Flectobacillus major DSM 103: one gene and its partners. The protein of the gene in region 3 interacts with the protein of the main gene of each other region in a pairwise test. Links are inferred from orthologs where the notes say so. Each region holds a gene or a part of one and is shown on either strand. Other genes may lie near its edges. The genes, in order: FLEMA_RS0152015, FLEMA_RS71410 and dnaE.

What was found.
Region 1: the proteins of dnaE (region 3) and FLEMA_RS0152015 interact in binary tests that used the Escherichia coli proteins (3 or more experiments, as listed by UniProt). The link is inferred for Flectobacillus major DSM 103 from one-to-one orthologs.
Region 2: the proteins of dnaE (region 3) and FLEMA_RS71410 interact in binary tests that used the Escherichia coli proteins (3 or more experiments, as listed by UniProt). The link is inferred for Flectobacillus major DSM 103 from one-to-one orthologs.

Annotation. Positions count from the first base shown.
Region 1 is NZ_KE386491.1:4,607,241-4,614,511, reverse strand. Bases 1,442-4,358 are described here. They hold FLEMA_RS0152015 (DNA polymerase III subunit gamma/tau), read right to left. Parts: upstream 3,815-4,358; coding sequence 2,069-3,814; downstream 1,442-2,068. Other genes in these bases: FLEMA_RS73745 (glutamate-5-semialdehyde dehydrogenase), read right to left, coding at 4,063-4,358; FLEMA_RS73750 (BlaI/MecI/CopY family transcriptional regulator), read right to left, coding at 1,442-1,721. Also shown: FLEMA_RS73760 (M56 family metallopeptidase), read right to left, coding at 1-754; FLEMA_RS73755 (ExbD/TolR family protein), read right to left, coding at 786-1,289; more of FLEMA_RS73750, read right to left, coding at 1,347-1,441; more of FLEMA_RS73745, read right to left, coding at 4,359-5,337; FLEMA_RS73740 (CotH kinase family protein), read right to left, coding at 5,616-7,250. UniProt on the Escherichia coli protein: Part of the beta sliding clamp loading complex, which hydrolyzes ATP to load the beta clamp onto primed DNA to form the DNA replication pre-initiation complex.
Region 2 is NZ_KE386491.1:3,696,228-3,703,535, forward strand. What follows is about bases 1-2,954. They hold FLEMA_RS71410 (methionine aminotransferase), read left to right. Parts: upstream 1-881; coding sequence 882-2,027; downstream 2,028-2,954. Other genes in these bases: nagA (N-acetylglucosamine-6-phosphate deacetylase), read left to right, coding at 1-815; FLEMA_RS71415 (hypothetical protein), read left to right, coding at 2,038-2,421; FLEMA_RS0135955 (GH3 auxin-responsive promoter family protein), read right to left, coding at 2,503-2,954. Also shown: more of FLEMA_RS0135955, read right to left, coding at 2,955-3,987; rnhB (ribonuclease HII), read right to left, coding at 4,092-4,664; FLEMA_RS71420 (OmpA family protein), read left to right, coding at 4,990-7,308. UniProt on the Escherichia coli protein: Shows aminotransferase activity with methionine and histidine as substrates, and to a lesser extent also with phenylalanine.
Region 3 is NZ_KE386491.1:2,065,382-2,073,855, forward strand. Bases 2,859-6,978 are described here. They hold dnaE (DNA polymerase III subunit alpha), read left to right. Parts: upstream 2,859-3,205; coding sequence 3,206-6,778; downstream 6,779-6,978. Other genes in these bases: FLEMA_RS0110645 (DUF2461 domain-containing protein), read left to right, coding at 2,859-2,938. Also shown: FLEMA_RS0110630 (DUF2147 domain-containing protein), read right to left, coding at 1-397; FLEMA_RS68200 (phosphatase PAP2 family protein), read right to left, coding at 400-957; trpS (tryptophan--tRNA ligase), read right to left, coding at 1,063-2,037; more of FLEMA_RS0110645, read left to right, coding at 2,255-2,858; FLEMA_RS0110655 (MBOAT family O-acyltransferase), read left to right, coding at 7,095-8,474. UniProt on the Escherichia coli protein: DNA polymerase III is a complex, multichain enzyme responsible for most of the replicative synthesis in bacteria. This DNA polymerase also exhibits 3' to 5' exonuclease activity. The alpha chain is the DNA polymerase catalytic subunit.

The DNA of each region.
Region 1 (7,271 bases), 2.5 Mb from region 3 along the record:
CGGAACGTTCTTGTAACAACATTTTAACCCGAATTTTTAAAAGAGATTCATTGAAAAAATTGTTGGTTAAAGGAATCATATTTACGCCAAATTGCTCATTAAATAACAACATTGCATATTCCTCTTTCGACAATTTTCGTCGGCTAGCTATTTCGTCGGCAATAAATTCATGAATATGACGAATAGATTTTTTGTATAAAAATACCACAGGATTAAACCAGTTGAAAATGGCAATTAGCTCAAAAAAAAGTACATCGGCCGAATGAATCTGGCGAATGTGTACATACTCATGCTCGACAATAACATCACGCATTTTTAAATCTTTGCTGACAAACAAGAAATTAAAAAATGAAAAAGCACTTTTGATTCCCTTATGATTTTTATCTCTTAGCAAGTTACCCAAATAGGCCATTTGAAGCCCCAAACGCCCAACACCCACAAGAACGCCTATGATATACGCAAAGGAAATTAAATCACCAATATTCCAAGTTGGTAAGCTAAAAGCCTCCGATTTATCATAATATACACTTGGGTCATAAATAACACTGATAGTCTGATATACCTGCTCGGTAACAAACCAGTCTTTAAGGCTTTCTAGCTGAATAGAAGGGATAAAGAATGATAAAGCTGCCGCAGCCAACAAATAAGCACGATTGAGGTGAAAGAAAGTTTCTTTTCTTAATAGAAAATGATAAAATCCATAAAATAGAATCATGTAGAGATTCACTTGTAAGAGATAGTGCAACCAGTTCATCAGCGTCAAGATTTAAGCATTTAGAATAATATTATCGAGCTTGGAAAGCTATTCTATTTAATTCATTATCAGTCAATTCATTAACGATAGCATAACGTTTATTATTGGTAATCGTAAGTTCGTCTAGGAGATCTACCATATTTTTGTATTTGGCTTGGTCGGTAGATTTTATTACTACCGAAAACATATCGCCAATACGCCCACGATACCCAAATAATATTTTCCGAATACCGTTGATAGAAAAATTTGTTTGCTGAATCTTGATAGAAGGGTCGTCGGCTAGCCCTTGATAATAAAAAATCTTGTTGTTTTTGTCCAGAATCAAGGTAAGAGCATCACTCTTCCTAATAGGCGATGTGCCGTTTTCCTTTACAGGCATGCTCAATTGCATGGTAACGGGCTTTAAGAGCGTGGTAGTAAGCATGAAAAAGGTTATCAAAAGAAAACCTAAGTCAACCATCGGGGTCATGTCTACACTAGTAGATTTGCGACCGCCCCGTGTGCGGCTTTTGTCGGAGGTGGAAATTTCAGCCATTTTGATAGTTATTTTTAGAGGAACAAAATCTTTGTACTGCCCAGCCCACTACCCTATCTATTTTTTCATACTATTGATAAGATTCAAAATCTCATCGGCTTCTTTCATATCTATTTTTCCTTTTTTTGAGAAAAATGAAAATAAGCTTGAAAACGAATTTTCAAAATATCCTTCTACCAGCTTTTCGGTTGCAAATGTACTATATTGCTCTTTGCTGATTATAGGAAAATACTCGTGCGACTTGCCGTAAGCTTTATGACTAACAAATCCTTTTTCTTGCAAAATTCTCACAATTGTTGATACAGTATTGTAAGCAGGTTTGGGTTCGGGCAAGTAGTCTAGTATATCCTTCACAAAACCTTTTTCAATCTGCCAAAGCACTTGCATAATCTGCTCTTCGGCTCTGGTTAGTTCTTTATCAATGGATTGCATAACTTTCGTGTTTTCTTTATGAGATACCTGTTGTTTGAGGGAATTATATTTTGGTGACCTAAAACTAAAACTAATTTTTTAGTTATACAACTATTTACTTAGTTTTTTTTCAAAAAAGAATAATACTTACTTAGTGAATAAGTGACTGAAGGCTTAAAAATGAGGCTATTCAACCTTTATAACTGGCGAATAGCTTCGCCAGTTATAAAGATAATACTGCAAAAAACAGCCCTATAAGCCCTTTAATCCTGTTGTCAGCAATGTTACAAGAGTATGAACCTTGCCTGAAATAAAATGACGTTTGTATTACTTGCTACCAAAAGTTTGCCCATGATTGATAACCCAACTTAATAGTCATAGTCTAAACCAAAGGCATTACGAAGGTCATTTAAGGCAGGATTTTTATTTGCTAAAAACTTAAATTTTTCGGCCTGCGTATAAATCATAGGTTTCTCGTCTTCCTTCAAAATACTCACTTCTAAATGTATCGTAGCATTTTGCATTTCACGCCTCAAATGCGTCAACACTTCTGTACGCAAAGCAGTTGTAAGCAACTCTACTTGGATTTCGTTGTCGACGGCCAAAAGAATAGTTGTTCCTTTCAAACTAAAATCACGATTGAGGATTACATATTCGCTAAATCGCTCACGAGATTCTAGCCATTTTACAAAAGCATCCCACTTTACTTTGAGTTGGTCGTGTGTAAAGGGTTTATTTTGGGTAATAACAGGCTCTTCGACACGAGCAACAGTAGGCTGCTGGGCTGTATTAGTAGTACTCTTGCCTAGGTTGGCGGTTGTTTTTAGCCCTCCAATAGGCGTTTTAGGAATCGACATACCTGTGGCAGCCGAACCCGTATTGCCGCCTGATACGGTAGTAGTATTGGCAACGGCTGTAGCTACGGGTGTTTCAGCTGGCGTAGTCACTTTGGTATTTTCAACCTGCAACTTTCCCACTCCTCCACCCTCCACAGCGGGCAAAGACGCAAGATTAATTACATGAGCTATATTGGCCATTTTGAGTAAACAAATCTCAATATGTAATTTCTGATTTTTGGCTGCCTTATAAGTCAAGTCGCACTGAGCACCCAAGCTCAAGGCCGATGCCAAGAAAGAAAAGGACGCTTCGGCCGATTGTTGCAAATATTTCTGCTGTACACTTTCCGACACTTGTAATAACTTTATGGTAGAGGGGTCTTTACAAACCAACAAATTTCTGAAGTGTTCGAGTAAGCCTACAATAAATTGATGTCCGTCAAAGCCTTTTTTCAAAATTTCGTCAAAGAGCAAATAAGCCTCTGCCACTTTGGAAGCCATCAAAGCTTCGGTCATTCTGAAATAATAATCATAATCCAGAATGTGTAGATTTTCTAATACCTCGGCATAATGCAGGGTATTATCTTTTGAAAAGGTCACATTGAGGTCAAACATCGAAAGGGCATCACGCAAGCCCCCATCAGCTTTTTGAGCAATTAATTCTAAAGCATCTAATTCGGCAAAAATCCCCTCTTTAGCAGCAATAAAGGCCAAGTGCTGAGTCATATCGGCAATTTGAATTCTGTTGAAATCAAAAATCTGACATCTCGACAAAATAGTAGGGAGGATTTTATGCTTTTCGGTAGTTGCCAAAATAAAAATGGCATAAGCTGGTGGTTCTTCGAGTGTTTTCAAAAAAGCATTGAAGGCACTCGTCGAAAGCATGTGAACCTCATCGATAATATAAATTTTGTATTTACCCGACTGAGGGGGATACCGTACTTGGTCTATCAAGTTCCGAATGTCATCTACCGAGTTATTAGAAGCTGCATCCAATTCATGAATATTGAATGAAGCATTATTTTGAAAGCTCTTACACGAATCGCACTCACCACAGGCTTCGGCCTCATGGGTAAGGTTCTGACAGTTGATTGTTTTAGCAAGAATTCTGGCACACGTGGTTTTTCCAACACCACGTGGCCCACAAAACAAAAAAGCCTGTGCCAAGTGATTGGTACGAATAGCATTTTTGAGAGTTGTGGTAATATGTGATTGACCCACTACAGAATCAAACAAAGCAGGGCGATATTTCCGAGCCGAGACTACGAAGTTTTCCATAGTTGCAAGTTAGCAAATAGTCGGCAAACAGAGAAGAAAAGGCTTTAGAATAGCTATCGAGGTAACGGTTATACGACTGTTCTGATAAGAATAACAGCATGTTCTATATAAATACCCATTACAGTTTGTAAAAATAGATATGTTGAAATCTATCTGTGCTTGAGGAGTACCCTGAGGTTATAAAATCAAAAGGCGGCCCTTGGGGAGCTGCCTTTTGATCTACAAAATATGCTATACGAATTAGGGTATTACCATCTTACCTGCCCATCGCCTTCTACAATCCACTTTTCGGTAACAAGTTTTTCTAAAGCAAAAGGCCCTCTGGCGTGAAGTTTTTGGGTAGAAATACCAATTTCGGCTCCTAGGCCAAATTGTCCACCATCGGTAAAGCGAGTTGAGGCATTGGTATAAACTGCAGCGGCATCTACTTCCTGAATAAATTGCTTACAGTAAGCTTCATTATTTGACAAAATAGCCTCCGAATGACGAGATGAATGTTGACTAATATGTGCCAAAGCTTCATCTATACCCGTCACAACTTTTACCGAGCATTTATAATCTAGAAACTCCCTACCAAAATCCGACTCTTCGGCTAATTGTAAATTGCTGTAACCTGCTTCTTCAAAAATTTTGTAGGCTGTTTCATCGGCAAATACTTCTACATTCCATTGAGTAAAACCTTCGATTAAGGTTGGTAAAAATTCCTCGGCAATTACGTCATCTACCAAAACGGTGTCTAATGAATTACAAACCGATGGACGAGACACCTTTGCGTTTACTACAATTTCGGTAGCTTTGGCCAAATCGGCGGTTTGTTCAACATAGGTATGACATACCCCTGCCCCTGTTTCGATGGTTGGCACTAACGAGTGCTTACGAACAAACTGAATCAGCGATTCAGAACCACGTGGAATAATCAAATCGACATATCTTACCGCTGTCAGTAGCTCTTTGACAAAAGCACGGTCGGTAGGCAACAAACGAATACAATCGGTATTTATATCAAACTCTCGTAATACATCATGAATCAAACTTACCAAGTAGGTATTGGTATCGAAGGCATCTGAGCCTCCTCTAAGTACCACAGCATTGCCCGAACGAATACACAAAGCTGTTACATCAACCGTTACATTGGGTCTGGCCTCGAAAATAACACCTACTACACCCATGGGAACTGCTACTTTTTTGATTTTCAGGCCATTTCCCAATTCTTTTGCTAACAATACTTGTCCTGAGGGATCTGTTAAGTTAGCTACATCTTTGATGCTTTCTGCCAAATCGGCAATGCGTTTTTCAGTAAGCATCAAACGGTCATATTTGGGGTCTGCTTTGTCCATACGGTCTAAATCTTTTTGATTTTCGACAACAATCTGAGCAGTGTTGGCAACTAAAGTTTCGGCCAAACGATACAAAACGGCTTTCTTTTGTTCGTCTGTCAAACGCCTTACGGCTGCTGAAGCCGCATGTGTTTGAGCCAAAAGTGGCACAATGGTGGTAGTTACATCAATTGTTTCAAGTTCCATAATCTGGTTAACATTTCATTTAGTCTACAAATTTCGCAAACATTTTTATCTATAGGTTGATTTTTTTATTTTATCTTCTGTAATCTTTTTATTTTTAAACACAGTTATCTCAAAATAGTTCTTGCTGAATCTATTTAAACAAATCTGGATTGGGTATAAGGCTGCTGAAAAACAACAAAAATTGTATCCAGAATGAATTTTTCCTTGTTAGCAAAATATCCATTTTAAAAAAAAACAATTATGTTGGGAATAGTTTTTTACAATCGAAGGTCTTTTTATTATTTTATAATTTTGATTCGCTCGATAGGTAAATCATTTAACTGAAAATTTAGCAGATACATACCTGAAGGCAATGACTGTGCCACCCCAAAAGGAATATGATAACTTCCTTTGTCTTGGTTTTGGTCGATAATATTGGCTATTTGCCTTCCTGTCAAATCGTAAATACCAATTTGGACATGCCCTTTTTGCAGTACATGATAGGTCAAAATAGCATTGTCGTTGATGGGGTTAGGCACAATATTCAAGCTTTTGTTGCTTTCTAAAGTGGGTTCATTGCCCAATACCAAGCCTACCTTAGCAAATTGGTCATCGAGCCAGAAACCTCGTAAACGAATCCAATCTTTCATCCAATTCACTTCGTCTTGATAGGTAGCACCAACATAATAATTTGGCCAAATTTTTTTTCCTAATACCCCAGTCCAAAGTTCAAAATTACGTTTCATCGCTGGCTGAATCACTGTAGCTGTTGAGTCTACCCACTGACTGATATTTTCGTTATTCAAAATAGATTTCCGAAGGCTTTTCCAACGCATAGCCGCTTTTTTCATAAAAATAGAATCGTTGGCCATTGTACTCCACCATGTAGGAGCAGGATAAATATCGCCCTGAGGAATCGCGATATTATTGACCTCATATTGCCAACCCATTACTTTATATCCATCATAATAATCAGCATTGCCAAAGGCAAGGTTGTAGTCCCAAGCAGGCCCCATTTTTAGCCTACCATCTTTACTATTTCGGTCTTTGTAGAAATACGTACTCAAGCGATACCCGTCTACATTTTTGGTAAATTCTGTTAAAATAAAATAATCAACAAAAGCGTCTAAGTCTATCATTTTACGCCATTCGGCATCGGGGCTTTGGTAACCTGAATCATTAAGCGACTGCTCAAATTGAGTAATATATTGCTTGATATAATTCAATTGCTCGTTGGTTAAATCGGCATATTTGGGGTATTCTACCTGATACAATAGTTGAGGTATACTAGTATTGGTCCAAAACCGAGAAGGCGAGCCACTTGTTTTGTCAAATTTCAAGATATAACCGCCTGTTAGAGCATCGCCCGAATTATCGGTTTTCTTTAAGCTTGTAACATCTACCCTATTTTTGTCTCTTTTTATTTTTTCCATCAAAATATATACGCCCTGATAGCTATTATTCAATACCAATTCACAGTAGCGTGTTTTGGTAGCGTATCGCCCCATCTGATTGGCTAACCGATAGGCCAATACATCTCGCATGAGTGTCTTATCGTTGTAGGTAGCGTTCAGTACCCAGTCCGATTCTTCGGGCATACCCAATAGACTCACTTTCTGACTTTTTTGGGTGGTATCTATCCATGTTTCAAAGCCATAGGGCTTTTTAGGGAAAAGGTCTTTGGACGAAGACCCCCGCAGTTCTATTCCAATAAATCCATTATAATCTTTGGGGCTATCTTGAAGTTTGTTTACCTGATTACTACCATTATTAATAAGCTCTAAAGTAGCTAATATTTTGGGCTCATCAGGAATATACCTATTGTACTGGGTAGTAATTTTTAGAATGGGCAGGTTCGATTCCTGAAATGTTTGTGCATATATAATATGCCCCATCATAACAAACGCACAGGTTATTAATAGTATTTTTTTCATAGTTTTTAGAAATAAGTATAG
Region 2 (7,308 bases), 1.6 Mb from region 3 along the record:
TCCTTGAAGCTATTGATATTTCAAAGCAATATTTGGATCGGGGTGGCAAAGGGTTGGTAGGCTTACACATTGAGGGGCCTTTTTTTAGTTTCCCCAAAAAAGGGGCTCATGTGGCCGAATTTATTAGAAAACCTAGTATCGACGAATTAAAAACGATTATTCAGGCTTGTAAAGGCTTACCTACTTATATGACGATTGCTCCTGAAGAGTTTACAGAAGAGCAATTAGACCTCCTTTTAAAAAGCCATATCATTTTATCGGCAGGCCATAGCTCGGCTACTTATCAGCAAGCTACACAAGCCTTTGGCAAAGGTGTCAAACGAGTTACGCATTTATTCAATGCCATGTCACAATTACAGAGTCGTGAACCAGGGCTTTTAGGGGCAACTTACGATTCGGATGTATGGGCTAGTATTATTCCCGATGGGGTGCATGTTGATTATGCTTCGGTTCGTATTTCTAAAAAAATCATGGGCAAACGCCTATTCATGATAACCGATGCTGTTACAGAAGATACATCGGGCGACTATAAGTTTGTCCATGCTGGCGACCGCTACACCGACCTCAACGGTACGCTGTCGGGTTCGGCACTTACGATGATTCAAGGAGTAAAAAACTGTTATTTGAAAGTGGGTATTTCGTTAGAGGAATCGCTACGTATGGCCTCAACCTACCCTGCCGAAGTACTCAATATCAATCATCTAACGGGTAAGCTAGAAGATGGCTATTTGGCTAATATGGTTATTTTCGATGAAAATTTGGCCGTACAAGGAATCATCGAATCAGGACATTTAGAATGGTTTTTGGATATTTAAGTAAAACAATGGGATTGTTGACTCTCCTTGTGTATTTTGCAACAATATTTTTGCGTCATCATTTCAATGCACATAGAATCTAAACAACCCCATATTGGCACAACCATTTTTACGGTTATGTCGAAGTTAGCTGCCGACCACGGAGCATTAAACCTATCACAAGGATTTCCTAATTTCGATGGTTCTCCTAAGCTAATCGAGCTAGTGTCGTACTATCTCCAAAAAGGAATGAATCAGTATGCTCCGCTGTCGGGCGTACAGGCTCTCCGAGAAATTATTGCTCAAAAAACAGCCGATATTTATGGAGTCAACTACCATCCAGATAGCGAAATAACAGTTGTATCGGGTGCTACCGAAGCCCTTTATGCTGCCATTACAGCAATCGTTCATCAAGGCGACGAAGTGATTTTGCTTGAGCCTAATTACGATTCCTACGAACCTGCCATACGCCTTAATGGCGGTGTGCCTGTGTATGTAACACTTGTTCCCGAAAATAATTATCAGATAGATTGGCAGATAGTAAAATCAAAAGTTACCGAAAAAACTAAATTGATTATGCTTAATACACCGCATAATCCAACGGGAACGGTTTTGAAACAACAAGATTTAACGGCACTGGCCGAGATCGTAAAAGACACCAATATTTTCATCATCAGCGACGAGGTTTATGAACATATCATTTTTGATGGAAAAGAACATTGGTCGCCAATTCGCAATACTATTTTACAAGAACGTACTTTTGTCTGTGGTTCATTCGGAAAAACTTTTCATGTAACAGGCTGGAAAGTAGGCTATTGCCTAGCCCCAAAGGCCCTAACAGAAGAGTTCAGAAAGGTACATCAGTGGCTTACTTTTTCAACAGTAACTCCTATTCAATACGCTTTGGCCGATTTCCTCAAAGAACCTGATAACTATTTATCGATTCCTGCGTTTTATCAGCAAAAGCGAGATAAATTTATATCATGTATTAGCAATGCTCGTTTTTCATTTACGCCAGCTCAGGGGAGTTTCTTTCAATGTGTCAATTACAGTGCTATTACCGACGAAAATGATTTGGCACTGGCTCAAAGACTTACCAAAGAAATTGGCGTAGCGAGCATTCCTGTTTCTGTTTTTTATCATCAAAAAAACGATTTTAAAATATTAAGATTTTGTTTTGCCAAAGATGACCAAACCTTGGAAAAAGCAGGGGAGCGACTTTCAAAATTATAATAACAAAACCATGATTAAGAAATTACTTGTGTTACTGATGGCCCTAACAGGGCTAGCGTCTTGTACCAAACAACCTAAACTTGATGGTATTGATTTGGAGAAATGGCGTGAAGATAGAGGTGGCTGCTCTGGACAAAGAGCCGCCATGAAAGATCAAATCAAAGCCTTGAAAGAGGAACTCAAAGGCGTTAGTGCCAACGATATGGATGATTATTTGGGCAAGCCAGATATTCAGCAGTTAGCCGATAGAAATCAGAAATATTATATTTATTTTCTTGAAAAAGGAGTTCACTGCGAAGACAAAACCAAGAAATCAGACGCTGAGTCGTTGGGAATTAGATTTAGTGCTATGGGTATGGCTACCGAAATTACCTTTCAGAAAGGTACGCCCTAATACCACAAAAGCATTTTTATCAAAAAGGGTTACAATCGATGATTCATTGTAACCCTTTTTGATTATTGCTTAAACTGCTTATTAAATTACATCAGCAATATTTCTATCGTTCGACAAGCGAGGTACTTTGTTTTGCCCCCCTAATTTACCCTGTGATTTCATATAGTCAATAAAAGCATTGGGAGGAAGCGACCTTATTTTGAGCTTCTGCAAGATATTACCAGTTATCAAATCATCATAATAGACATTCAGTTCAGTTAGTTTTTTGTCTAAGTCACTAATAAAGGCTTGCATATTGTTTGGTTCTTTAGCAAATTCAACAAGCCATTCATGATAAGGTAAACCACCTTCGGCAGGTGTAACTTGTGGTGCAACTGTAAACTCAACCACCTCTACTTCAGGATGTTGCTGCATAGCATATTGCATGGCTTTTTCTACTTCTTCGCCAATAACATGCTCGCCAAATGCAGAAATAAAGTGTTTGATACGACCCGACACCACTATTCTGAATGGATTTAGCGACACAAATTTTACGGTATCACCAATTGAATACCCCCAAAGCCCCGCATTGGTATTCATCACCAAAGCATAATTAACGCCCAACTCAACCTCTCCGATGTGCAACCTACGAGGATTAGGTTTGAAATAGTCTTCGGCAGGAATAAATTCATAAAAAACACCAGAGTTGAGCAACAACAACAACCCTTCTGCTTTTTGTGAATCCTGATAAGCAATGAATCCTTCAGAGGCAGGATAAGTTTCGATAGAATCTATTTTTTTACCAATAGATTCACTAAGTTTTGCCCTGTAGGGTTCAAAGTTTACACCTCCATAAACAAATACCGAAAAGTCGGGAAAAACATCCTTGATTTTTTTACCTGTCCGAGCCTGAATTCGGTCAAAATACATTTGTACCCAAGGTGGAATTCCCGAAATCAAGGACATATTTTCGGGCAAAGTTTCATCTATAATTTTATCGAGTTTACTTTCCCAATCGTCCATACAATTGGTTTCATAACTTGGCAATTGATTACTTCTAAGATAACCCGGTACGTGATGATTGACAATTCCTGAAAGGCGACCAATATGAATCCCGTGTTTTTGTGTCATTTCGGGCGACCCCGACAAGAAAATGAGCTTTTTGTCCAAAAAACCAGCATTTCCAGTTTCATACACATAGCTCAACAAAGCATCTCTAGCTCCATTGATATGATACCCAATAGATTCTTTTGAAATAGGAATATACTTAACCCCCGAGGTAGTCCCCGACGTTTTGGCAAAATACAGCGGCTTACCTTTCCACAAAATATCCTCCTCGCCAGCCACAACTTTCTCGACATAGCTTTTTAGCCCTTCATAATCTCGAATAGGAACGGCATTTTTAAAAGACACATAATCAGTAATATTACTAAAATGGTGGTCTTTACCAAAAAGCGTATTTGCAGCTGATTCAACCAAAGATTTCATCAGATTGAGTTGTGTTTCAACGGCATTGGTTTCCCACTTTTTGCGTTGGTTTATCACGTATGCGGCGAAAGGCTTTGCCAAAAAGGCTCTTATTCCCATAATATTTTTAATGATTTGAAATACATCCAGTTGAGTTTAACAAGCTCAGAAGGCTTTGGGAAAACCCCTTGTTGAATCCTTCTTGAAGCCAAAACTTTGTCAATTTACATTCTAAAACTCATTCGGTGCAAGGGCGTTGTACCAAATTCTTGAATAGCTTTTCGGTGTTTTGGGGTTGGATACCCCGCATTTTGTTCCCAACCGTACTGAGGGTATTCCAAGGCATACTGCTCCATAAGGTCGTCGCGGTGCGTTTTAGCCAAAATAGAAGCAGCTGCAATATTCAAAAACTTGGCATCGCCTTTGACAATACAAGTATGAGGAATAAGCGGATAATTAGGAAAACGATTGCCATCTATGAGCAAATGTTCGGGGCGAATAGCGAGCTGATCTACCGCCAAGTGCATAGCTTTCATACTGGCTTTCAGTATATTAATAACATCAATTTCCCAATTTGACACCTCGGCTACAGCCCAAGCAAGGGCATCTTTTTTGATGTCTTCTCGCAAAATAATTCTTTGTTTTTTACTCAATTGCTTAGAATCATTAAGAAGCTCGTGTGTATAATACTTTGGCAATATTACTGCCGATGCCACTACAGGCCCAGCCAAACATCCACGCCCAGCTTCGTCGAGTCCTGCTTCAATAAGCGTTTCATTATAAAAACTTTTTAACATAAATTTTATATTTGTATTCATGACAAAGTTAAGAGCAATAAATTGGTTTGATATTTGTAATGAATAAAGAATACCCTAATAAAAACCATATTCTTTTACAAAAACCAATTTTGGAAAGTACAAGGATGATTTCAGATGATATTTTCGTCATAGAAACTACCAGAGATTCCCTTAATCATATAAGAAAAATACAATTAACCCTTGGCATGATTTATGCTTTAAATTCACCTGAGAATTTAGTTGTTAGCTCATAAAATTGACAAAATAGTAGCATCAATTTGATGAAGATTTCTGGCTAAAATTTCAAATTTAAGAAATTTAGACAATGCCTAAGATAAAAAAAATTGGAATCACATTCATTCTGACCGCTATTTTATGTGTACCAATAGTAGCTCAGACCAACAACTCCTTACTCAAAGATGCTATCCGCCATTTTGAGCTATCGAGCTTTGTTACTGCCATACCCAAATTTGAACAAGTTCTTCAAAAGGATTCTGCTCAACTCTCTTCTTCCGAACGATTTGCTACATTATTACAACTAGCATATAGTTATAAACAGGTGCAAAATATGCCCAAAGCCGAATCAACGTATCGGCAAGCTTTGGATATTCCTGTATCGGTATCGGGCGACCAACTCAAATCATATCTTTATTTTGCCCAAGTATTGGTCAATAATAACAAATACAAAGAGGCTCAAGAATGGTTTGATAAGTACAATACACTCAGCTCTACTCTTAGCGAAAGCACCATAAGTTCTCGCACCAATCTAGCCAACGATGTTAGTGCTTTGTATAATACCAATGCCAAATACTTGGTCGAATATCTTAGCTTTAATACCAACAAGCCAGAGTTTAGCCCGATGTATTATAAAAATGGCCTCGTATTCTGTTCTGGAAAAGGCTCAGGTAGTGGCCTTACAGGCAACAAAGGGTATTTGGATTTATACTACCTCAGCGATTTGGCACAGTTATCGGGGATTTCAGAAGACGAATTGGATGTCAAGAAAACCCCAAAAACAACCTCCAATACTGGAGATAAAAGGTTAGGAAAAGACTTTTATACCCGTTTTACAGCCAATGATTCAAAAACATTGAATTTTTTCGATATTCCTTCTACTGAAACAGTTACTGTAACTCCCAAAGGTAAAATTGCAGAATCCGAAGTTTTTAGCAAAACTCTCAATACAAAATTTCATGAAGGGCCTGCTACTTTTAGTAGCGATTTTTCAAAAATTATCTTTACCCGAAACAATTATAACGACGGCGAACAAGGTAAAAGTGAAGATAACGTAACAAAGCTAAAACTCTATATAGCTAATTTTGAAAATGGGGGTTGGGGCGAAGCTCAAGAATTACCATTCAATAGCGACGACTTTTCGACAGCTCACCCTGCTTGGTCAAAAGATGGGAAATATTTATACTTTGCCTCTGACCGCAAAGGAGGATTTGGCGGTATGGACATCTGGGTGGTCGAATACAATAATGGCAAATGGGGAAACCCCGTTAACCTTGGCAAAGATATTAATACAAAAGGAACAGAAGTATTCCCTTTTGTTGATGATCGTGGCAATCTGTATTATTCATCCGACGGCCTCAAAGGACAAGGAGGCTTAGATATTTTTTGGGTAGAAACCCAAAATGGTTTGGCCACCAAAAAGCCTTTTAATATCGGCGAACCATTCAATTCTGTCAACGATGATTTTGGTATTATTACCGATACAGAAAGAAAAACAGGCTATTTCAGCAGCGATAGACGACGCGGCGAGGATGATGATATTTATCGCTTTAGCCGACAAACATCGTTGTACTCTTGCCGAGAGATGACCGTTAGTGTTTATGACAGCGAAACAAAAACTGCTATTGCCAATGCCAACATAGAACTAGAAATTAAAGGTGGAACTAATGAAAAATACCAATCTGATGATTTGGGAACGGTAAAGTTTTGTATTGGCCGAGATTTGGACTATGTTATTGGTATCAAAAAAGAAGGTTATACCTCCAACTATTTAGGGTATTCAAGTAAAGGCGAAGCCGACAATGCTCCTTCTCGCCTAGAAATACCTTTAATGCGACTTGTTATGACCGAACCTATTTCCGAAAAACCTATCAAGGCAGATACCATCACCCCTACTAAGCCTAGCATACCAACAGTCGGTAAATCCGATAAAAGCTCGCTATTGAAGGGGGTTATAAAAACCGAAATTGAGAAAATCCCGATAGAAGGTGTTTTGGTAACATTTAGAAATGAATGTAACAATACCACACAGCAAGTAGTAACAGGAGCCGACGGGGTCTATGCTTTTGAAATGGAAGACGGATGTGACTATACATTGGAGGTTTCAAAAGACGGATACGGCAAGAAAGTCAACAAAATTACCAAAGTAGCCAAGAAAGGAAAAAACAGTGAAATTTCTCAAGACTTAGGCTTGTTTAAAGAAGGAGATGTTATTACTATGGATAATATCTATTACGACAAAGGTAGTGCCAAAATCAGAAAAGATGCTGCTCGTGAGTTAGACAAATTAGCAGCTACCTTAATGAAAAACCCAACGATGGTTATCGAAATAGGCTCACATACCGATAGCCGAGGCGATGCTCAGGTAAACCTCAACTTATCTACTCGCCGAGCTCAAACAGCTGTAGAT
Region 3 (8,474 bases):
AAATAGGTTTACCTATATACCCTCTTACATCAAGTGTATGGTTATTTTTTAGGGTTAGTCTACAAGCATACGATTTGCCACTTTCGGGGTCATAAACTCGACCATTTGTCCAAACATTTTTAGATTCATGTACAAAATCGCTTAGTATTATTAAGCCCAAAATAGGCTTGTTACGTAAGCTTTTATTTTCGTTTTTAGCATCAAGAACAGACTTACCTTGCTGATTTTTGAGCCAAACTACTTTACCGTGGTATTTTCCTTCGGTTTCATAAATCTGTATTTTCGATAACTTGTCTTCTGTGTACCAAACACCCAGAATAGCATCTTTTTCAGATACCAATGGGGTATTCGTCCAAAATTTACCTAATAATAACAATAAGCTGATAGCAATTTTCATAGTTAATTCGCTGCTTTTCTATTTTTGAGATAATACAAATAACATTCAAAATTAATTTTGGCTACAACAAGGCCAACCAATGCCCCCGCCAAAATATCTAAAGGATAATGTACTCCTACATAAATACGGCTATAACTTACGATTATTGCCCAAGGAAAAAATAAGGCTACCCAACGGTGTTGTTGGCCAAACAAATACCATAAGCTAGCTGCCAATGTAAAACTATTGGCGGCATGCGAACTACAAAAGCCGTATTGGCCTCCGCAGCCCCCAACCAAATGCACTAGGCCATCGAGGCTCGGCTGGTGACATGGCCTTAACCTTGCTACCCAAGGCTTTAGGATTGACGAACAAATTTGATCGGAAAACAATATACAAACCAATATCATCACTAACATCGGCACAGCCTCTTTTTTATGTGTTTTTATCATTGAAGCAATGATAAGTACATACAGTGGAATCCATGTAAACTTATTGGTAATCAATGCCATTAGGGTATCGAGCCAAGGAGAATGCAAACCATTGAGCAACAAAAAAGCTTGGGTGTCGAGCTGATTCATACCAATACATTGGGGGTTAAATCTTTATTTATGCTAAAAATACAGGCACAATCAGTATTTCTTTCTAGAAAATCATCCTGTGCCTATCTATGCCTTTATTGTTTTCTAAAAACACAATACCTTTCTGACACGCTCAATAGTGGCTTTGGCAATAAGTTCTGCTTTTTGCTCACCAGCTTTTAGTTTTGCTTCTAATTCATCCAAATTGTTCATATAATAGTCAAAAAGTCTTCTTTCTTCGGCAAACTCACGTACCAATACTTCGTACAAAGCCTGTTTGGCATGGCCGTATCCAAAGCCTCCTGCCAAATATTTTTGACGCATTTCGGCTATTTCGGTGGCGGTGGCTACTAATTCATACAATTTGAATACGTTACAGGTATCAGGGTTTTTGGGTTCTTCCAACGGGGTGGTATCTGTCACAATTTTCTTTACTACTTTTAGCAATTCTTTTTCGGGCAAGAAAATATCAATATAATTGCCATACGACTTGCTCATTTTTTGGCCATCAATCCCTGGAATAGTCATGACGGTTTCGTCAATTTTGGCTTCTGGCAATACCAAAACCTCCTGATTATATTGACGATTGAAGGTAGAACCAATATCTCGGGTCATTTCTAGGTGCTGGCGTTGGTCTTTTCCTACTGGTACCAAATGGGCATCGTAAAGCATAATATCGGCTGCCTGAAGCACAGGATAGGTAAACAAGCCTGCGTTGACATTGGCGAGTTTCTCAGACTTTTCTTTGAAACTATGAGCGTTTGCCAACATCGGAAATGGCGTAAAGCAATTCAAATACCACATCAATTCGGTATGGTAGCCCGCCAACCTTGATTGTCTATAAAAAAAGTTCTTTTCTGAATCAAACCCACAAGCCAACCACGCTGCCGCAATAGCATAAGTATTTTGGCGAAGTGCCTCACCATCTTTCAAGCTAGTAAGGGTGTGCAAATCGGCAATAAATAAAAATGATTCATTGGCGGGGTCTTTGGATAAGGCTACTGCAGGACGAATAGCTCCCAAAATATTTCCCAAATGTGGTCGTCCCGATGCTTGGATTCCTGTTAAAATTCTCATTATTCAAAGTTGTTAACTGTGTTCTGTGAGTCGAGTGTTGTTTCTCTCAAAATTTGATTAAATACCTATTTCTAAAAACTATTCCAAAATTTGTTCACAATATGATTTAATCAATAAAACACAAAAATCAATAAATTCCTCCAATCCATCAAATCATGGTTGAAACATTTTGAGTAACTTCACACGAAAGAAATATACAACATCATCAAATTATCAACCCATGGCGATTTCACAAGAAACGTTTGACTACCTTAATCAGCTCAAAATCAACAACAACCGTGAGTGGTTCCATGCCAATAAAAAGCAGTATGATTCAGTAAAAGCTAGTTTTGAAGAAAATATTCAAAATCTGATTCATTCAATCGGAACTTTTGAAAACATGACGGGTGTCAAAGTAAAAGATTGTAACTATAGAATTGCCCGTGATGTTCGGTTTTCGCCCAATAAAGACCCTTACAAAACATGGCTTTCGGCAAGCTTTTCGGAAGGCGGACGCAAGTCGGGTAGAATGGACTATTATTTACATATTCAGGATGGCGAATCGTTTTTGGGTGGAGGTATGTACTCGCCTACCCCCGAGCAGCTGGCTTTGTTTCGGCAGGAAATAGATTATAATGCCGAGCATCTCAAAGGAATTATCTATAATCCTACTTTTGTAAAAACATTTGGTACACCTGTTGGCGAAAGCGTAAAAACATCGCCCAAAGGATACGACAAAAATCACCCAGAAATTGAGCTTTTACGAATGAAACAAATGTTTTTCTGGAAAAAATTCACCAATGAAGAGGTTATCTCCTCAGATTTTGAACGAATTGTTACCCAATCCTGTCTGGTATTAAAGCCTTATTTGGACTACCTCAATGCTATTTTCTTTGACCACGAAGAGCCTGTCATTCAGTTGTAGGCACATAAATATAATGTTTGGTACAAAAGCAACTCAATGATACTGTTAATAAACCTTTGAGCAAACTAAACAATCAGTAAATAAATAGGTAAAAGTGCTATTCTATTTTGAAGTTTTTCAAATTTGTACGCCAAACAAAATCATTAGGCTTTTATAAAGGTAGAGCCAGAAGCTATTGGAGTTTAACTTGCAGGTATATTGCCAAGATTTAGCCTATTGTTCTCTTCTATTATAAAAGTCATAATACTTGATTCAACACAAACAATCATGCAATTCAGTCATTTACATTGTCATACACAATATTCGCTACTCGATGGAGCGTCTAAAATCTCAGGTTTGTTTGCCAAAGCCAAAGCCGATAATATGCCCGCTGTGGCTATTACCGACCACGGTAATATGTTTGGGGCATTCCAATTTGTGGCCGAAGCTGGCAAACATGGTGGTGTAAAACCCATTGTTGGTTGCGAGTTTTATGTGGTTGACGACCGCCATAAACGGGCTTTTTCTAAAGACCAAAAGGATAAACGATACCACCAGTTGATGCTGGCCAAAAATAAAAAAGGTTACGAAAACCTCGTAAAACTTTGTTCTTTGGGCTATATCGAAGGTTTGTATGGTAAATACCCTCGTATTGACAAAGAATTAATTCTGAAATACCATGAAGGCCTTATCGCTACAACTTGCTGTATTGGTGCTTCTGTACCACAGGCAATCTTGCGTCATGGCGAAGAAGAAGCCGAAAAAGAATTCAAATGGTGGCTCGACCTTTTCGGTGAAGATTATTATATAGAAGTACAAAACCACGAAATTCCCGACCAACTAAAGGTAAATGAGGTTTTGTTGAAATTTGCCCAAAAGTACAATGTCAAAGTAATTGCTTCTAACGATTCGCATTACCTCGACCAAAAAGATGCCAACGCCCACGATATTTTGTTGTGTATCAACACGGGCGAAAAACAGGCCACTCCTACTTATAAGGACGTTGACGATGGCGAGAGTGTAAAAGGTAAACGTTTTGCCTTTTATAATGACCAGTTTTACTTTAAAAGTACAGCCGAAATGACTCAACTCTGGAACCATATTCCAGAGGCTATTGATAATACCAACGAGATCGTCGATAAATGCGACCACCTCAAACTCAAGCAAGATATTCTTTTGCCCAACTACCAAATCCCAGCGGGGTTTGTGTCGCAAGACGATTACCTCGAACACCTTACTTGGGAGGGTGCTCGCAATCGCTATGGACAGGCCTGGGAAGAACCTCATATCAAAGAGCGTTTGGCCTTTGAGCTACACGTAATTCGGACAATGGGTTTTGCGGGGTATTTCTTGATTGTTCAAGACTTTATCAATGCTGGTCGTGAATTAGGCGTATTTGTAGGCCCTGGACGTGGTTCGGCGGCGGGCTCGGCTGTAGCTTATTGTATTGGGATTACCAATATTGACCCTATCAAGTACAATTTGCTATTTGAGCGTTTCTTGAACCCCGACCGTAAGTCTATGCCCGATATTGATACCGATTTTGACGACGAAGGCCGCCAAAAGGTGATTGATTATGTGGTAGAAAAATACGGAAAACAGCAGGTAGCCCATATTGTAACCTATGGTACAATGGCCGCCAAAATGTCGATTAAAGACGTAGCTCGGGTACTCGATTTGCCGCTTAATGAGTCGAACGAATTGGCCAAACTTGTACCTGATAAACCCGGTATTTCGCTCGACCGTGTGATGAATGCCCCAATTATTGGAGAAAAGTCACTCAGTGAGAAAGAAAGCTTACAAACTGAAGATTTAGATAATGTCAAAAAACTAAGAGATATTCGTCGAGAAGGCTCGTTACGCTCGAAGGTACTCGAAGAAGCCCTTATTTTGGAGGGTTCTGTGCGTGGTACTGGTATTCATGCTGCGGGTATTATTATTGCACCAAAAGATTTGTCAGACATTCTGCCTGTATCTACTTCTAAAGATGTAAACTTATTGATTACTCAATTTGAAGGAAAAATTATTGAGGATGCCGGTGTAATCAAAATGGACTTCTTGGGGCTAAAAACCCTTTCTATTCTTAAAGAGGCTCTTCGTTTGATTAAACAAAATCATGGTATTACGATTGATTTGGATACTATTCCGCTCGACGATAAATTAACCTACGAGCTTTATCAACGTGCCGAAACCAATGGTACATTCCAGTTTGAATCTGTGGGTATGCAAAAGTACCTCCGAGAACTCAAGCCCGACCAATTTTCGGATTTGATTGCCATGAACGCACTCTATCGTCCTGGGCCATTGGAATATATTCCCAACTTTATTGCTCGTAAACATGGGCGTGAGGAAATCACCTACGACCTTCCCGAAATGGAAGAATACCTAGCCGATACTTATGGTATTACGGTGTATCAAGAACAGGTGATGCTTCTTTCTCAAAAATTGGCGGGATTCTCGAAAGGCGATGCCGATGTTTTGAGAAAAGCAATGGGTAAAAAAGACCGTGCTACACTCGATAAAATGAAAGGAAAGTTTGTAGATGGGGCCAAACAAAAAGGGCATCCAGAAGACAAGCTCAACAAAATATGGACCGACTGGGAGGCTTTTGCTCAGTATGCCTTCAACAAATCTCACTCTACTTGTTATGCTTTTGTAGCATATCAAACAGGGTATTTGAAAGCCCATTATCCTTCCGAGTATATGGCCGCGGTGATGTCTAACTCGCTTGGACAAATTGAAAAGATTACGTTTTTCATGGAAGAATGTAAACGAATGGGATTGCCAGTATTAGGCCCCGACATCAATGAATCGTATCGTTCGTTTGCGGTTAATAAAAAAGGGGAAATTCGTTTTGGACTAGGGGCTATCAAAGGCACTGGCGATGCTGCCGTAGAATCTATTATAGAAGAACGTGACAAAAACGGCTTCTATAAAGATATTTTTGATTTTGTAACAAGGGTCAACTTACGGACTGTTAATAAAAAAACCCTTGAAAGCTTGGCTTATGCAGGGGCTTTTGACTGCTATCCTGAAATTCACCGAGCTATTTATTTTGATGAAAGTGAAGGTAGTTCTTTTATCGAAAAAATCATTCGGTATGCCAACAAGTCGCTAGAAGTAGCATCGTCGGCTCAGGCTTCGCTTTTTGGAATGCTCGGCGAAGGTGGCGGAGCAGATATTGCCAAACCTAAAATTCCGACGATTGAGAAATGGTCGCAAATGGAGCGGCTAAAGTTTGAAAAAGATGTTGTAGGTATTTATATCTCGGGACACCCTCTCGATACCTATCGCCTCGAACTTGAAAGCTTTTGTAGTAGTACCCTCGACCGTGTGATGGAACCTGTTTTTAGAGGAAAAGAGGTAAGTGTAGGTGGTATTGTAACCAAAGTGGTAGAAAGGTATTCTAAAAATGGTAATCCTTTTATGCTTTTTACCCTCGAAGACTACAATGGTAGCTATGAATTTGCCTTATTTGGTGAAGATTTTGTCAACCTTTCTAAATATGTAGCTCAAGATAGATTTTTGTATATTCGGGGGCAAATCAAAAACCGTTGGGGAAGACCCGACGAGTGGGAATTTAAGCCTGTTTCGATGCAGCTTCTTTCCGAAATTCGAGATAAATACACCAAAGAACTGCGTATTATTGTAGGGCTGCAAAGTGTCAATGCCGATTTGGTACAACAACTTAATAGTATTATGAACCAGCATCAAGGCAATTGTAGCTTATCGATTATGGTAGTAGACCCCGACGATAAAGTGGAGGTAACGATGCTTTCTCGCAAAAATAAAATTTCGCCTACCAACGAATTATTGGAGGCTCTTCAACAATTGAAGGGCTTGACCTACAAACTTAATTAATCACCTTTCAGTAAAAAACACAGATGTACACAGTGAGGCTAGATACACGATGTATCTAGCCTCACTGTGTTTTTTATTTAATTTTTATCACCAATTTTCATTAAAATAGTTTTTATTTTATTTGTTCTTCACAAAAACATTCCTCATTTTCACATAAATTACCACTCCTGCCTAATTAATAGCTATAAACATACTTACCTCATCCATTCTTCTTGCATTTTAATAGCCTAGTAGGCAACAGTATGAAGGTTTCTCTTGACTATACAATAGATATCCTGTTTTTATGTATGCTTTTTCCACTATAACTAAATAATATATGCCATTTAATACGCTAAAGTTTGTGTACTTTTTTGCTTTTTTTTTCCCTATTTATTGGGCAGCCAAAAAGAACACTACTCTCCAAAATAGTATTCTGATAATAGGTAGTTTGGTATTTTATGGTTGGGACGACTACCGACTGAGTGTTTTGCTTGTAGCCATTTCTATATTTTGTTGGATAGGTGCTATTGCCATAACAAAACTTGAAAGATTCAAGGTATTTATCTATTATTTTGTAATAACAAGTCTTCTTTTTCAGCTTTTTATTTGTAAATATTACCACTGGATTCTGGGCGAGCGTCATCACAACATTACGTGGTATTCATTTACTACTACTGTGGGTATTAGTTATTATATTTTGGCAGCATATAGTTATGTTACCGATGTATATCGAGAAAAACTACGGCCTTCTTTCAGTATTATCAACCTCCTTGCTTATTTCTCATTTTTCCCACAACTTCTTTCGGGGCCAATACCTATTGCATATCGAGATTTGGCACAATATGCCGAACCTAAAAACTTGAGCCTTGAAAGTACCGAACAGGCTATTCAACGCATTATTTGGGGATTGTTCAAAAAGGTAATCGTATCAAGTACCTTGGCTACACCTGTAGATTATATTTTCTATAATCATGATGCTTTAGAAGCCCCATATTTGTGGTTGGGGGTGTTTTTATACAGTTTTCAGGTATATATGGATTTTTCGGGATATTCAGATATGGCTTGGGGCTTGGCTAGGTTGCTTGGTATCAAAATCAATCCCAATTTCAACGCTCCTTTTATTTCGAGAAGTATCGACGAGTTTTGGCGTAGGTGGCATCTTTCGTTGAGTGCTTGGCTAAAAGAATATATCTATATTCCTTTGGGTGGGCGTGGGAAGTTCAAGCTACAGTATTGTTTTAATGTTCTAGCCGTTTTTTTTATAAGTGGGCTTTGGCATGGTGCCAATAGCACTTATATTCTTTGGGGTACTGCCAATGGTCTGTTATTTGTTATTTCTATTCTGTTGGGCTTAACTCGCAATCCCAAAAACCAAAATTATACATGGAAAAACCTTTTACCCATATTGCTAGTTTTTATTTCAATTTCACTAACACGTGTGTTTTTTCGCTCTCCAAACCTAACCTCAGCTATACTATATTACCAAGAAATGTTCAAAGTCGGGCAACTAAACATCCCTGATATTGGTCATGAAGCTATGTTATTGTCGCTTGGCGTAGTTTTGGTTGAGTTTTTTCAACGAAATCAAATACATACAGCCGATATTCAGCACAAACCGCTCTATCTACGAGCAATTATTTATGCCATAATGCTTGGTAGTATTATTTATTTTTGGCCAGCCCACAATTCAACAGAGTATATATATTTCAAATTTTAA